2 regions of the Streptomyces sp. NPDC030991 genome follow, and region 1 is predicted to be linked to the other one. Evidence: riboswitches for the same ligand, from Rfam matches in the RefSeq annotation. Region 1 holds a riboswitch; the other holds the start of a gene.
What was found. A riboswitch is a leader RNA that binds a small molecule or an ion and turns the genes downstream of it on or off. The one in region 1 is predicted to bind S-adenosylmethionine.
Positions count from the first base shown of each region.

Region 2: linked by a shared signal. The riboswitch ahead of thrC (threonine synthase) and the one ahead of ACZ45E_RS33510 (aminotransferase class V-fold PLP-dependent enzyme) in region 1 are both predicted to bind S-adenosylmethionine.

Region 1 is NZ_JBVIFR010000024.1:112,229-119,401, forward strand. Features, by position in the region: gene ACZ45E_RS33500 (rhomboid family intramembrane serine protease) at 100-843, shown strand; gene ACZ45E_RS33505 (Lrp/AsnC family transcriptional regulator) at 840-1,121, shown strand; gene ACZ45E_RS33510 (aminotransferase class V-fold PLP-dependent enzyme) at 1,274-2,668, opposite strand; SAM riboswitch class IV at 3,064-3,181, opposite strand; gene trpD (anthranilate phosphoribosyltransferase) at 3,274-4,338, opposite strand; gene qcrB (cytochrome bc1 complex cytochrome b subunit) at 4,475-6,112, opposite strand; gene qcrA (cytochrome bc1 complex Rieske iron-sulfur subunit) at 6,109-7,164, opposite strand; gene qcrC (cytochrome bc1 complex diheme cytochrome c subunit) at 7,161-7,173, opposite strand, start outside.
Region 2 is NZ_JBVIFR010000022.1:105,887-113,059, reverse strand. Features, by position in the region: gene groL (chaperonin GroEL) at 1-320, opposite strand, end outside; gene ACZ45E_RS32220 (cold-shock protein) at 625-834, opposite strand; gene ACZ45E_RS32215 (ubiquitin-like small modifier protein 1) at 1,266-1,541, opposite strand; gene thrC (threonine synthase) at 1,596-2,906, opposite strand; SAM riboswitch class I at 2,925-3,080, opposite strand; gene ACZ45E_RS32205 (glucosyl-3-phosphoglycerate synthase) at 3,215-4,162, shown strand; gene ACZ45E_RS32200 (DUF7927 domain-containing protein) at 4,201-6,273, shown strand; gene ACZ45E_RS32195 (alpha,alpha-trehalose-phosphate synthase (UDP-forming)) at 6,362-7,173, shown strand, end outside.

The DNA of each region.
Region 1 (7,173 bases):
TATGCGCTTTTCCGTGGTGCGTGGTGCGTGCTTTATTGCCCGTAACCCTACGGCCTGCCGTACACCGCCCGCTCCCCGCCTTGCGTCATGCTCTCTCTCATGATCGGCAACGGACGCGCCGCGATCGGCAGAGTGACCGCATTCCTCAGAGGGCATCCGGCTCCGGTCACGTACGGAATCATCGCCGTCTGCTGCGTGACCTTCGTGCTCTCCCCCTCCTCGGGGCTCAACCCGTCCTACGGCATGGGCGACCATCTCCTCACCGCGCAGAGTGCCTACTTCGAGCGGTGGGGTGTACTGCCCGCCGAACTCTTCACCGGATCACCCCGCGCCGCCCTCACCCCGGCCACAGCCCTGTTCGTGCACGGCAGCTGGGTGCATCTGCTCGGCAACATGCTCTTCCTCTACGTCTTCGGGGCGATGGTCGAAGAACGCATGGGGCATCTGCCGTATGCGCTCTTCTATCTGATCAGCGGCTACCTGGCACTGCTCGGCTACGCGGCCGCCCACGCCGGCTCCGAGCAGACGCTGGTCGGTGCCTCGGGGGCGATCTCGGCGGTGCTCGGCGCCTTCCTCTACCTGTTCCCCGACGCGCGCGTGACGAGCGTCTTCCCGTTCCTGCTCTTCCTTCCGCTGCGCTTCCCCGCGTGGGTGGTGCTGCCGTTCTGGGTGGCGCTCCAGTGGGCGGCGGCGGGGCAGGACAGCCAGGGGCCGGGCGTCGCCTACCTCGCCCACCTGATCGGCTTCTCCGTCGGGTTCCTCTACGCGTGGGTGAGGTACAGGGCCCGGGCTAAGGTGAGAGCAGCCCCAGCCACGGCCACCGAGGGAGACAGCCAGCCGTGATCACCGCGATCGTGCTCATCAAGACCAGCGTGGACCGGATCCCCGAGATCGCGGAGTCGATCGCGGCGCTCGACAGCGTCAGCGAGGTCTTCTCCGTCACCGGCACGTACGACTTGATCGCCATGGTCCGGGTGGCCCGGCATGACGATCTGGCCGACGTCATTCCCGGGAAGATCAGCAAGATCCAGGGCGTCGAGGCGACGGACACGCATGTGGCGTTCCGCACGTATTCGCAACATGACCTTGAGGCCGCTTTTTCGATCGGGCTCGACAGCTAGCGCCGCCCAGGGGCGCGGGACTGTAGCGATCTGCGGCTCCGCCGCGTGGGCGCGCTCAGCCATGGAAAAGCCGCGGACGCGTCTGCTCATGCAGCGAGCAGACGCGTCTGCGGCTTTCGTCGTCGTGGCTGGTCGCGCAGTTCCCCGCGCCCCTAGCGGGCCGGGACGCAGCGGCCCTCTTCCGTGCGGTAGGTCCACGCGGCGCCGTCGCGCACCAGCGCCTTCACCGCGCCCACGAACCGCTCCACGTGCTCGTCCGGCGTCCCGGCGCCGAAGCTGACCCGGATGGCGTTCAGCGACTTCTCGCCCGGCGCCGTCTCCGGCGCCCCGCACTCGCCCTGGGTGCCCGGGTCGGAGCCGAGCAGCGTCCGCACGAGCGGGTGGGCGCAGAACAGGCCGTCCCGCACACCGATGCCGTACTCGGCGGAGAGCGCGGCGGCGAAGTGCGAGGAGTTCCAGCCCTCGACGACGAAGGAGAGGACGCCGACGCGCGGGGCGTCGTCCCCGAACAGGGAGAGCACCTTCACCTCGGGCACCTCCGCGAGCCCTTCGCGCACCTTGCGGATCAGGTACTGCTCACGGGCGACCAGCTGGTCGAAGCCGGCCTCGGTCAGCGCCTTGCAGGCGGAGGCGATGGAGTACACGCCGATGACGTTCGGTGAGCCGGCCTCGTGCCGGGCGGCGCTCTCGTGCCACTCCACGTCCACGCCGCCGTCGGCGCGCCGCGCGACCTTGCGGGAGGCGCCGCCACCGGCCAGGTACGGCTCGGCCGCGCGCAGCCAGTCGGCGCGGCCGGCGAGCACACCGCTTCCGAACGGGGCGTACAGCTTGTGCCCGGAGAAGGCGATCCAGTCGACGTCGAGGTCCTGGACGGAGACCGGGTGGTGGGGGGCGAGCTGGGCGGCGTCGAGGACGATCCGGGCGCCGTGCGCGTGCGCGGCGGCGGCCAGTTCGCGCACCGGCCAGAGCTCGCCGGTGACGTTCGAGGCACCGGTGACGCAGACGAGCGCCGGCCCGTGCGGGTCGCGGTCGGCGAGCGCCCGCTCCAGGGTCGCGACGGCCTCGCCGGGGGTGCGCGGCGCGTTCAGGTACGTCACGCGGGCGTCGCGCCAGGGCAGCAACGACGCGTGGTGCTCGGTCTCGAAGACGAAGACCTGGCAGTCGGCGGGGAGCGCGGCGGCGAGCAGGTTGAGCGAGTCGGTGGTGGACCGGGTGAAGACGACCTGGTCGTCCTCGCGGCAGTCGAGGAACTCGGCGACCGTGGTCCGGGAGTTCTCGAAGAGGTCGGTCGACAGCTGGGAGAGGTATCCGGCGCCGCGGTGCACGCTGCCGTAGTACGGGGCATAGGCGGCGACGTCGTCCCAGACGCGCTGCAGGGCGGGCGCGCTGGCGGCGTAGTCGAGCGCGGCGTACGTCACTTCGCCACCGGTGACGAGCGGCACGGTCACGTCCCGGCCGAGCACCGGCAGCGGGGCCCCACAGGACGGGTCGGCGGACTCGACGGAGGCGGGGGTGGCGGTGGCGGTGGCGGTGGTCTGAGCGGACATGGCTGTCTCCCGGCATGACAAGGCGAAGTGGCGGTGAGGAGCCCGTACGGCAGCGGTCGACCGGCTTACGGCGTACGGGAATCGACCTCGACGCACGGCGCGGACACGGCCGTACGGAGGGTGGTGGAGATGGTGAAGAAGGGGCCGCCCGGCCCTAGGGCCTGTCTGATAATTCCCGTCGTCGCCCGAAGGGCGGCCCTGCGGCGTCTGGTGCGTGCTCTCGGCGTGCTGGGTGCAAGGCCTCGTACTGGACGTACTTGGCCTGGTGCCCGGTGCGGCGAGAGTGCGTGCAGGCGTCGCAGGGCAGACGGGAATTGTCAGACAGGCCCTAGCACATTCGCTTGCTCACGAGACTGCTCCCTCAAACGACCCAGGACCCCTAGGAGTTCGCGAGGGGTCCGCGCTTGCCACAAGCCTTGCTGCTTGCGGCCTGGTCTTCACCCAGGGCACCCCGCCACGGACGGAGGGTTGCCGGACAGCGGGCTGGGGCCTCGATCGCTGTCACTCATGACCTTGAAAAGCATCCTGCCATATCTTCCCGATACGGCAAGGGCGCAGTCCGCTCTGTGAGACATGCCGGACCGCGCCCCGCGCGCGCGTACCGCTCAGCGGTTGGTCGCCGCCACCCACCGCTCCAGGGTCGCCTTCGCCGCGCCGGAGTCGATCGACTCGGCCGCGCGGTCCATGCCGGCCCGGAGCTGTTCGGCGAGCGTCCCGGTGCCCGGCCGGACGGCCACGAGCGCGGCGGCCGAGTTCAGCAGCACGGCGTCCCGCACGGGCCCGCGCTCCCCGTCGAGCAGCCGCCGCGCCACCTCCGCGTTGTACGAGGCGTCCGCGCCGCGCAGCGCCTCCACGGGCACCAGGTCGAGGCCCACGTCCCGGGGGTCGAAGGACTCCTCGCGCACGGCCCCGTCGCGGACGACCCAGACCCGGGAGGTGGCGGTGGTGGTCAGCTCGTCGAGCCCGTCGTCGCCGCGGAAGACCAGGGAGGAGTTGCCGCGCTCGGCGAAGACCCCGGCCACAACGGGCGCCATCCGCGCGTCGGCCACACCGACCGCCTGCGAGCGCACGCGGGCCGGGTTGGTCAGCGGGCCCAGCAGGTTGAAGACGGTCCGGATGCCGAGCTGGCCGCGGGCGGCGCCCGCGTACCGCAGCGCCGGGTGGAACTTCACGGCGAAGCAGAAGGTGATCCCCGCCTCCTCCGCGATCTGCGGGACCCGGGCGGGCGCCAGCTCCAGATTGACGCCGAGCTTCTCCAGCACGTCGGAGGCGCCGGAGGCCGAGGAGGCGGCGCGGTTGCCGTGCTTGACGACCTTCACTCCGGTGCCGGCGATCACGATGGCGGACATGGTGGAGATGTTGACGGTCTTGGCGCCGTCGCCGCCGGTGCCGACGATGTCGACGGTCTCCCCCGGCACCTCGATCACATTGGCGTGCTCGTACATGGCGCGTACCAGACCGGAGATCTCCTCCACGGTCTCGCCCTTGGCCCGCAGCGCCACCACGAAACCGGCGATCTGCGCGTCGGTCGCCTCGCCCCGCATGATCCGGTCCATCGCCCACGCGGTGTCGTCGGCGCTCTGGTCACGGCCGTCCAGCAGGCCGTTGAGGACGGAGGGCCAGGAACGACCCGCCGCGGTGTCGCCTCCAGCGGGGTGCAAAGCGCTCATGGCCGCTCCATGTGAAGTCAGAAAGGGCTGCGCGGCGTGCGGCCGCGCAGCCCTACCCTATCCAGCGCCGCGGACGGCAAAGAGCCCCCGTCCAGTGCCTGGACGAGGGCTCCTGCCGTGGCGGACAGTTCAGAGATCAGTGGTGGCCGTGGCCGCTGGTGATCTCCTTGTACTCCTCTGCGGTGGGCTTGGGGATCTGGTTGTTCTCCCCGTAGAAGCCCTTCGAGAGCTTGGCGCGGGCCTTCTGCAGACGCGACTGCTTGCGCTCGACACCGTTCTCGTCGACCGACGGGCCGAGCTCGACCGGCTTGTACTGCTCGTGCGCCGTGAGCGTGTGCAGCGCCTCCTGGCCGAGCGGCTCGTGCACCTCGATGAACTCACCGTGCGGCAGGCGCTTGATGATGCCGGACTCGCGTCCGTGCAGCACCTTGTCCCGGTCGCGGCGCTGGAGGCCGAGGCAGATCCGCTTGGTGGCGATGAACACCAGGACCGGCACGACGAAGAAGCCGATCCGGACGAACCAGGTGATCGCGTTGATCGACAGGTGGAAGTGCGTGGCCCAGAGGTCGTTGCCACCACCGACGAGCAGGACGAAGTACCAGGAGATCCACGCGGCACCGAAGGCCGTACGCGTCGGGACGTTGCGCGGGCGGTCCAGGATGTGGTGCTCGCGCTTGTCGCCGGTGACCCAGGACTCGATGAACGGGTAGACCGCGATCGCGACCAGGACCAGCGGGAAGATGATCAGCGGGACGAAGACACCCAGGACGAGCGTGTGGCCCCAGAGATTGATCTCCCAGCCCGGCATCGTACGGATCAGGCCCTCGGAGAAGCCCATGTACCAGTCGGGCTGCGCGCCGGTCGACACCTGGTCGATGCGGTACGGGCCCATGGCCCAGATCGGGTTGATCGAGGCGATGGCCGCGACGATCGCGATGACGCCGAAGACCAGGAAGAAGAAGCCACCCGCCTTGGCCATGTAGACCGGCAGCAGCGGCATGCCGACGACGTTCTTCTCGGTCTTTCCGGCACCCGCGAACTGCGTGTGCTTATGGTAGAAGACCAGGATCAGGTGGGCCACCATCAGGCCGAGCATGATGCCCGGCAGCAGCAGGATGTGGACCGAGTAGAACCGTGCGACGAAGTCGCCGCCCGGGAACTCGCCGCCGAAGAGGAAGAACGACAGGTACGTGCCGACGATCGGCACGGACAGGACCGCGCCCTCCATGAAGCGGACACCGGTGCCGGAGAGCAGGTCGTCCGGGAGCGAGTAACCGGTGAAGCCGGTGAACATGCCCAGGACGAACAGCAGGAAGCCGAACAGCCAGTTGACCTCACGCGGCTTGCGGAACGCGCCCGTGAAGAACACGCGCATCATGTGCACGAACATGCCGGCGAGGAAGATCAGCGCGGCCCAGTGGTGGATCTGCCGGATCAGCAGGCCACCGCGCACATCGAAGGAGATGTGCATGGTCGAGTTGAACGCCTCGGACATCAGCTGTCCCTGCAGCGGGACATAGCTGCCGTGGTACTCCACCTCGTTCATCGACGGGTGGAAGAACAGCGTCAGATACACACCCGTGAGGATGATGATGATGAAGCTGTACATGCAGATCTCGCCGAGCATGAAGGACCAGTGGTCCGGGAAGATCTTGCGCATGTTGGACTTGGCCAGGGAGTAGATCCCCAGGCGGCCGTCCGCCCAGTCGGCGACGCGCTCGCCGGCCGGTGCCTTCTCGCGAGAAGGCGCCTCGTTGGTGGTCGTAGTACTCATCCGCGCTCCCAGAAGGCAGGACCGACGGGCTCATCGAAGTCGCCCAGCGCCTCGAGGTAGCCCTCGGAGTCGACGCCGATGCGCAGCTGCGGCAGAGCGTGACCGGCCGGACCGAAGATCACCCGCGCACCGTCGGAGAGGTCGAAGGTGGACTGGTGGCACGGGCACAGCACGTGGTGCGTCTGCTGCTCGTACAGGGAGATCGGGCAACCGACGTGGGTGCAGATCTTCGAGTACGCGACAACACCCTCGTGGGACCACTCGAGCTCGCGCTTGTCCTTGATGTTCTCCGGCTGGATCCGGACCAGCATCAGCGCGGCCTTGCCCATCACCTGCTGGAAGTCCTCGTCATGCTCCTCCACGCCCTCGGGCTTGGCGAAGGTGAGCGAACCGACCGCGATGTCCGAAGCACGCAGCGGCTCGTTCGTGTTCATGTTGACGAGCTTCAGGCCCTTCTTCCACGCCGTGTGGCGCAGCTTCGTGCCCGGCAGCGGGCCGAGGTCACGAAGGAGGACGACGCCGGAGAGCGGCACCAGGGCCAGCGCGCCGAAGAGCGTGTTGCGGATCAGCTTGCGCCGACCGAACTGCGACTCCCGCGCACCGTCGGCGAAGTCCGCGAGGACCTGCGCCTTGACCTCGGGCTCTGCCTCGATCGGGTGACGCTCGGAGGCGACCTCGACGTCGGACATCAGGGTGCGGGCCCAGTGGACCGCGCCCGCGCCGATGCAGAACAGGGCCACGCCGAGGGTCATGCCCAGCGCGAAGTTGAGCGCGCTGATGTGACCGATGGGGAAGACGTAGATGCTCTGGTCGACGTCGATGGCGACGTACGAGGCGATGAAGGCGACGGTGGCCAGCATCGAGATCGTGAACAGCATCGCCACGACACGCTCGGACCGCCTGGCGGCCCGTTCGTCGATGTCCTGGATCCGGTGCTCGTGCTCCGGCAGCCCCGGGTCGGCGAAGGGGTTGTCCTTCACCGCTACCGAGGACCCGTGCCCGGTCTCCTGCTCGGTGGGCAGGTTCTCTTCTGGAATGTCTTGGCTACTCATGACTTCTTG
Region 2 (7,173 bases), on a different contig from region 1:
GCCACGTTGCGCAGACCCTCGCGCACCAGGGCCTGGGCCAGGACGGTCGCGGTCGTCGTGCCGTCACCGGCGACGTCGTCCGTCTTCTTCGCGACCTCCTTGACCAGCTCGGCGCCGATCTTCTCGTACGGGTCCTCGAGCTCGATCTCCTTGGCGATGGAGACACCATCGTTGGTGATCGTGGGGGCGCCCCACTTCTTCTCGAGGACGACGTTGCGACCCTTGGGGCCCAGGGTCACCTTGACGGCGTCGGCGAGCTGGTTCATGCCGCGCTCGAGGCCGCGCCGTGCCTCCTCGTCGAACGCGATGATCTTGGCCATGTGAAGTGGTCCTCCCGGACGGGGTGGAAAAGCAAGCAAACGGACCGTGCTGGTGCCCGCGACGGACGGCCCCCGAGCCTTGTGGTTCCTTGCCCCACCAGGCTCCCGGACCTCACCGACCCGATCCAAGTTCTGTCACTCTCACCTGGAGAGTGCTAAGCCAATGATTAGCACTCGACCCATGCGAGTGCAAGCGGCTACCACAGATTCGCGAGGGGCGCGCGCAGCACGAAGGGCCCGGGCCCCCGGATGGGGGCACGGACCCTTCGACTCGTACGAAGCCTGCGGTCAGTCGCGACGCGCTTCAGCCGGCGGCGGCCAGGCGGACCATGTCGGCCTGCGGCCCCTTCTGGCCCTGCGAGATCTCGAATTCCACTCGCTGACCCTCTTCGAGGGTGCGGTAGCCGTCCATCTGAATCGCGCTGTAGTGGACGAATACATCCGCACCACCGTCGACCGCGATGAAGCCGTACCCCTTCTCCGCGTTGAACCACTTGACGGTGCCCTGAGCCATGCCTAACTCCCCTATTACTGGCCCTTGCACAGACCCGCACTTCGCGGATCCGGGTCAGACCTCACCCCCCCGAATGTGTTGGGGTGTGCGCCGGAACGCGTCGACCGCGGCTGAATGTATCTGCCCAACTGCCGTCTGCAACAGGTCAATCGGACGAGAATTCTGGGCACGCGCGATCGGGGTAACCGGGCCGATTCACCGGAACCCGGGGCAAGTCGGGCCGGGTAAATGCCGTAAAGAGCCCGAAAGGGCTGGGTACTTTGGCTGCTTCTTGTCGCGTCTCGACCGAGAACTCATATGCGCCCGTCATGCACCACGGACGGGAACGAATCAGCTTTCCCAACTGTACCGCGCTCAACCATGCAGAATTGCCCCCTCCGCTTCTCTCGCGGAGGGGGCAATCAGAGTGACTCTGGGTAGAGCAGGGAAGATCAGCCGCCGGCGACGGCGGGAATGATCGAAACGCCGGCGCCGTCCGGCGTCGCCGTCTCCAGGCCCTGCTCGAAGCGGACGTCGTCGTCATTGACGTAGACATTGACGAAGCGGCGCAGCTTGCCCTGGTCGTCGAGGACGCGGGCGGCGATCCCGGTGTGGTTCTTCTCCAGGTCGGCGATGACATCGCCGAGCGTGGCGCCCTCGGCGGCGACCTCGGCCTGCCCGCCGGTGTAGGTACGGAGAATGGTGGGGATGCGGACGTTGACGCTCATGGCTGGGTGACTCCCGGTGCTACAGGTTCGCGGGGCTACGGGTTCGGATCGGGCTCAGTGGTCGAGCCCTGCGGCGCGGAACGCCTCCAGGCTCGGCCGGATCGTCGCCGTCGCCTGGGAGGTCTCGGCGACGGCGTCCAGCGTCTTCAGACCGTCGCCCGTGTTCAGGACGACCGTCGTCAGGGACGGGTCGATGAGGCCCGCCTCGATGAGCTTCTTGGTGACGCCCAGCGTCACACCGCCCGCCGTCTCCGCGAAGATGCCCTCCGTCTGCGCGAGCAGCCTGATCGCGTCGACGACCTGCTCGTCGTTCACGTCCTCCACCGCGCCGCCGGTGCGGCGCGCGATGTCCAGGACGTACGGGCCGTCGGCCGGGTTGCCGATGGCGAGCGACTTGGCGATGGTGTCCGGCTTCTGCGGGCGCACCACGTCCGTGCCCGCCTTGTACGCGACCGAGACCGGCGAGCAGCCCTCCGCCTGGGCGCCGAACAGCTTGTACGGCTTGTCCTCGACGAGCCCGAGCTTGATCAGCTCCTGGAGACCCTTGTCGATCTTCGTGAACTGCGAGCCGGACGCGATCGGGATGACCAGCTGGTCCGGGAGGCGCCAGCCGAGCTGCTCGCAGATCTCGTAGGCGAGGGTCTTGGAGCCTTCGCCGTAGTACGGGCGCAGGTTGACGTTGACGAAGCCCCAGCCCTCGCCCAGCGGGTCGCCGATGAGCTCGGAGCAGAAGCGGTTCACGTCGTCGTAGTTGCCCTCGATGGCGACGAGGTCACCGCCGTAGACACCGGCCATCACGACCTTGCCCTGCTCCAGGTCGTGCGGGATGAAGACGCAGGAGCGGAAGCCCGCGCGGGCGGCGGCGGCGCCCACGGCGCCGGCCAGGTTGCCCGTCGAGGAGCAGGAGAGAGTGGTGAAGCCGAAGGCGCGCGCGGCCTCGATGGCCTGCGCGACGACGCGGTCCTTGAAGGAGTGCGTGGGGTTGCCGGAGTCGTCCTTGACGAACAACTTGCCCTGCTCGACACCGAGTTCACGGGCGAGGTTGTCGGCCTTGACGAGCTTGGTCCAGCCGGGGTTCAGGTTCGGCTTCTCGGCGACGTCGGCCGGGACGGGCAGGAGGGGGGCGTAGCGCCAGATGTTGGCCGGGCCCGCCTCGATCTGCTTGCGAAGCGCCTCGGGGTCGCCGACGGGCAGGTCGTACGCGACTTCCAGAGGCCCGAAACACTCGACGCAGGCGAAGATCGGCCCGAGCTCGAACCTGGTGCCGCACTCGCGGCAGGAGAGGCCGGACGCGGGGCCCAGATCGACGGTCTTCGCGGAGGTGCCCGGGGTGGCGTCGGTGGTGGCGACAGTCTGTACAGCCATGAGAGGCGAGGCCCTTTCTCCTCATCTTCCTCGCGGCGCATCTCGCCACGAGACGGATTTGGCACCTTCCCGAGCCGGGAGCCTCGCGGGCGCACTGCAATCTGCGCGACGAGACCGGCTGGAGGGTTGCCGGGGCTTCAACGGGCCGTATCCCTCTGCCCCTCTGGATGAGCGGTATTCGGTTGTGTGGGGCGGCGACCCCGACATGCGATGGTCACCCGCCTTGTTCAAGACTGTAACCGAAGGCCCGGACCCTTGAGATAGTCGTCCGAACCGCGAGATGGATCACATTGGGAAGGACTCTGACCGTGCTCGAAGAGGTCGAGACCTGGCTGAGCAGGCGTTCCTGGTCCGTGACCGACCGCCCGCGGCCCCAGCTGGCCGCCGCTAAACGCGCGTCGGGACAGCGGGTCAGCGTCGTCCTGCCCGCGCTCGACGAGGAGAGGACGGTCGGCGAGATCGTCTCGGTGATCCGGCGCGAGCTGATGACCGCGGCCGCGCCGCTCGTCGACGAACTGGTGGTCCTGGACTCCGGCTCCACCGACCGCACCGCCGAGGTGGCCGCGGCGGCCGGGGCCCGTGTGGTGCACCGGGACACGGTCCTGCCACGCATCCCGGCCCTGCCCGGCAAGGGCGAGGTGCTGTGGCGTTCGCTCTTCGTCACCTCGGGCGACATCGTGTGCTTCGTCGACGCGGACCTGCGGGAGTTCTCGGCGGACTTCGTCACCGGGATCGTCGGCCCGCTGCTCACCGACCCGGACGTGAGCTTCGTGAAGGCCATGTACGACCGGCCGCTGGGCGACGCCGCCGGTCAGGGCGGCCGGGTCACGGAGCTGATGGCCCGCCCGATCCTCAACATGCACTGGCCCCGGCTCGCCGGGTTCGTCCAGCCGCTGGGCGGCGAGTACGCGGCGCGCAGGTCGCTCCTCGAACAGCTGCCGTTCCCCGTCGGGTACGGCGTCGAGCTCGGGCTGCTCGTCGACGCGCTGCACACCGTGGGTCTGGACGCGCTGGCCCAGGTCGACGTGGGGGTGCGCAAGCACCGGCACCAGGACGGGCAGGCGCTCGGCCGGATGGCCGCGGCGATCTACCGCACGGCGCAGCTGCGGCTGGCCCGCGGGCATCTGGTGCGGCCGGTGCTCACCCAGTTCGAGCGGGGCGAGGACGGTTTCGCGCCGAGGACGTACACGGTGGACACGGCGGAGCGGCCGCCGATGACCGAGATCAGTGAGTATGCGGAGCGTCGCGTGGCGTAATCAGGAGGTAATCATTATTTCTGCCTAGATTGCCCCCTATGTGGCTCGGACACCTCAAGGGCTGGGCGGCGCTCGCCGCGACAGCGACAGCCGCCGCGACCCTCGTCGCCGCGGCCACCCCCGCCTCCGCCGTCGTCGTCGAACCCTTCGCCAAGCGCTACGAGGAAGCCCTCTACGGCGACTTCCTCACCTTCGGCAACACCGTGCTGCGCTGCCCCGCCACGCCCCAGGACGCCGCGACGCGCTGCGCGAACGCGCAGTCCGGACAGACCGCGGAGAACAACAACCAGTTCGCCATGGAGTACGCGGACACGGCCGGGTTCGGCTCGACGGTCCTGAACTCCTCCACCGGCAAGGTGACGATCCCGCCCGGCGCCACGGTCGCGTACGCCCGCCTCTTCTGGGGCGGCAACGACGGCACGTACAAGCTCGGCCGCAACCAGATCAAGCGCTGCGACACCGCGGGCCCCGCCACCTCGCCGCCCGGCGACCCGCTCACCGAGCGGCCCGTGGTGCGGGTGGCCGGCGGCGCCGAGTCCCCGGTCGCCGTGCGCGACGCGGTACGCACCCCGGCCGGGGCCGGCGGCCCGCACTACTACACCGCCGAGTCCGACATCACCTCGCTCTTCTCCGGCGTCCCCACCGGCGTCGAGGTGCCCGTCGCCGTCGGCGACGTGTGGGCCCCCACCGGCAAGGGCTGCGTCGGCGGCTGGTCGCTGACCCTCGTCTACAAGTACTCCGGCCCGAACAGCGAGTACGCGCCCACCCGCCGCAACGTCTACGTGTACGGCGGCCACGTCGTCCAGCAGTCCAAGGACCCGGACACCACCATCTCCATCGACGACTTCTACCGGGCCGGCGGCGGTGACGTACGCGCCGGTGTCACGGCGTACGAGGGCGACGCGAACGTGGCGGGCGACCAGTTCCTGGTCAACGGCCGGCAGATCGGCGACCCGGACGGCGGAGGCACCGGCAACTTCTTCGACAGCCACGCCGACGGCGCCCTCGACCCGGACGACCACAACAACTTCAGCATCGACGCCAAGCAGGCCGTCATCCCGTCGGCCGCGCTGCCGCCGGGCTCCACGTCGGCCCGGCTGACGTTCCGTACCAAGGGCGACACCTACGTGCCCTCGGCGCTCGCCTTCTCCGTGCCGGTCCCCGACCTGGAGGTCAGGAAGAGCGCCACACCGAAGAAGGTCCCGCCGGGCGGCAAGGTGACGTACACGATCACCGCCAAGAACATCGGCGAGGTCGACTACCCGGGCGCGAAGCTCAGCGACGACCTGAGCGACGTACTGGACGACGCCACCTACGACGGCGACGCCAGGGCCACCCTGGGCCACGTCACCTACGACGCGCCGAAGCTGAACTGGCGCGGTGACGTGCCCGCGGGCAGGACCGCGAAGATCACCTACAGCGTCACGCTCCACGACCCGCTCCGCGGCGACGGCAGACTCACCAACCACGTCGTCGCCGACACCCCGCGCACCAACTGCGCGGACGATTCGAGCGACCCGCACTGCGGGACGGCGCCCGTCGTCAAGAAGCAGCGCGGGCCCGTCCCGCCGCTGGACATCGTCGAGCGGCCCTCCACCACGACCCCGCGCCCGTGCGCCCGGATCAGCGACACCATCACCCTGCGCAACACGAGCGCCCACCCCCGCAGGGACGCGCGGATCCACTGGCCCGCGAAGGGCGCCGTCGGCACCCCGGCCGCGACGCGCGGCACCATCACCAGAAAGGGCTCGGCCTTCCACTGGGCCGGCGACGTCCCGGCCCACGGGAAAGTCGTCATCACGTGGAAGCTGCGGGTCTCCTGCGCGCCCGGCAAGGCCCTCGTCGTCCCGGTCTCCGGTGACGTGCCGAGGACCAGCTGCCCGCAGCGGACCCGCGGGGGCGGCGACGACCCGTGCACCGCGGTCATCGTCCCCCGCCGCCAGCAGGCCCGGCCCGCCCCGGCACAGCCGCACGCGCGGCCGCACCACGGCCCCGCGCTCGCCGAGACGGGCTCCGGCCGGTCGTCGGCGCTCCTGTACGGCGGGCTCGCCCTCTCCCTGTGCGGGCTCGGCGCGCTGGCCCTCGCGGCGGTCCGCAGCCGCCGGGACTGACCTTCACCGCGGGTGACACGTACGGCCGGACTCCTGACGGAATCCGGCCGTACGTTTGAACAGGGGCGAGCCGGGCTAGCGTGCCCGTATGGCTTCCACGCAAGGTGCTGCTGAGGTTCTCGTCGCGTCCAACCGCGGCCCCGTCTCGTACGTCGTCGGGGAGGGTGACGACGGCGCCGTCGAGACGAAACGCGGCGGCGGCGGACTGGTCTCCGCCCTCAGCGTCGTCGACGACAAACTCTGGGTGTGCGCGGCGCTCACCGACGACGACCGGGAGGCCGTACGGCGCGGCGTCAGCGAGCCCGGCGTGCGGATGCTGGACATCGACGCGGCCGTGCACACGGACGCGTACAACGGCATCGCGAACTCGGTGCTGTGGTTCGTGCACCACATGCTCTACCAGACGCCTCTGGAGCCGTCGTTCGGTCCGGAGTTCCGCCGCCAGTGGGCCTCCTACGAGGCGTACAACCGGGCCTTCGCCGAGGCCCTCGCCGAGGAGGCCGCGCCCGGCGCCACCGTCGTCGTGCAGGACTACCACCTGACGCTGGTCCCCGGCATGCTGCGCGAGCTCCGCGACGATCTGCGCATCGGGCACTTCTCGCACACGCCGTGGGCGCCCGTCGACTACTTCCGGATGCTGCCCGACGACATCGCCGAGCAGATCCTGAAGGGCATGCTCGGCGCGGACCGGCTCGGCTTCCTGACCCGCCGCTGGGCGGACGCGTTCACCGACTGCTGTACGCGGATTCTCGGGGGTACGTCGGGGACCCGGATCGGGGTGCACGGGCTCGGTGCGGACGCGGACTTCCTGCGGGAGCGCGCCCACCGGCCGGACGTCGAGGAACGCCTCGCCGCGCTGCGGGAGCAGGTCGGCGAGGACCGCAAGGTCATCGTCCGGGT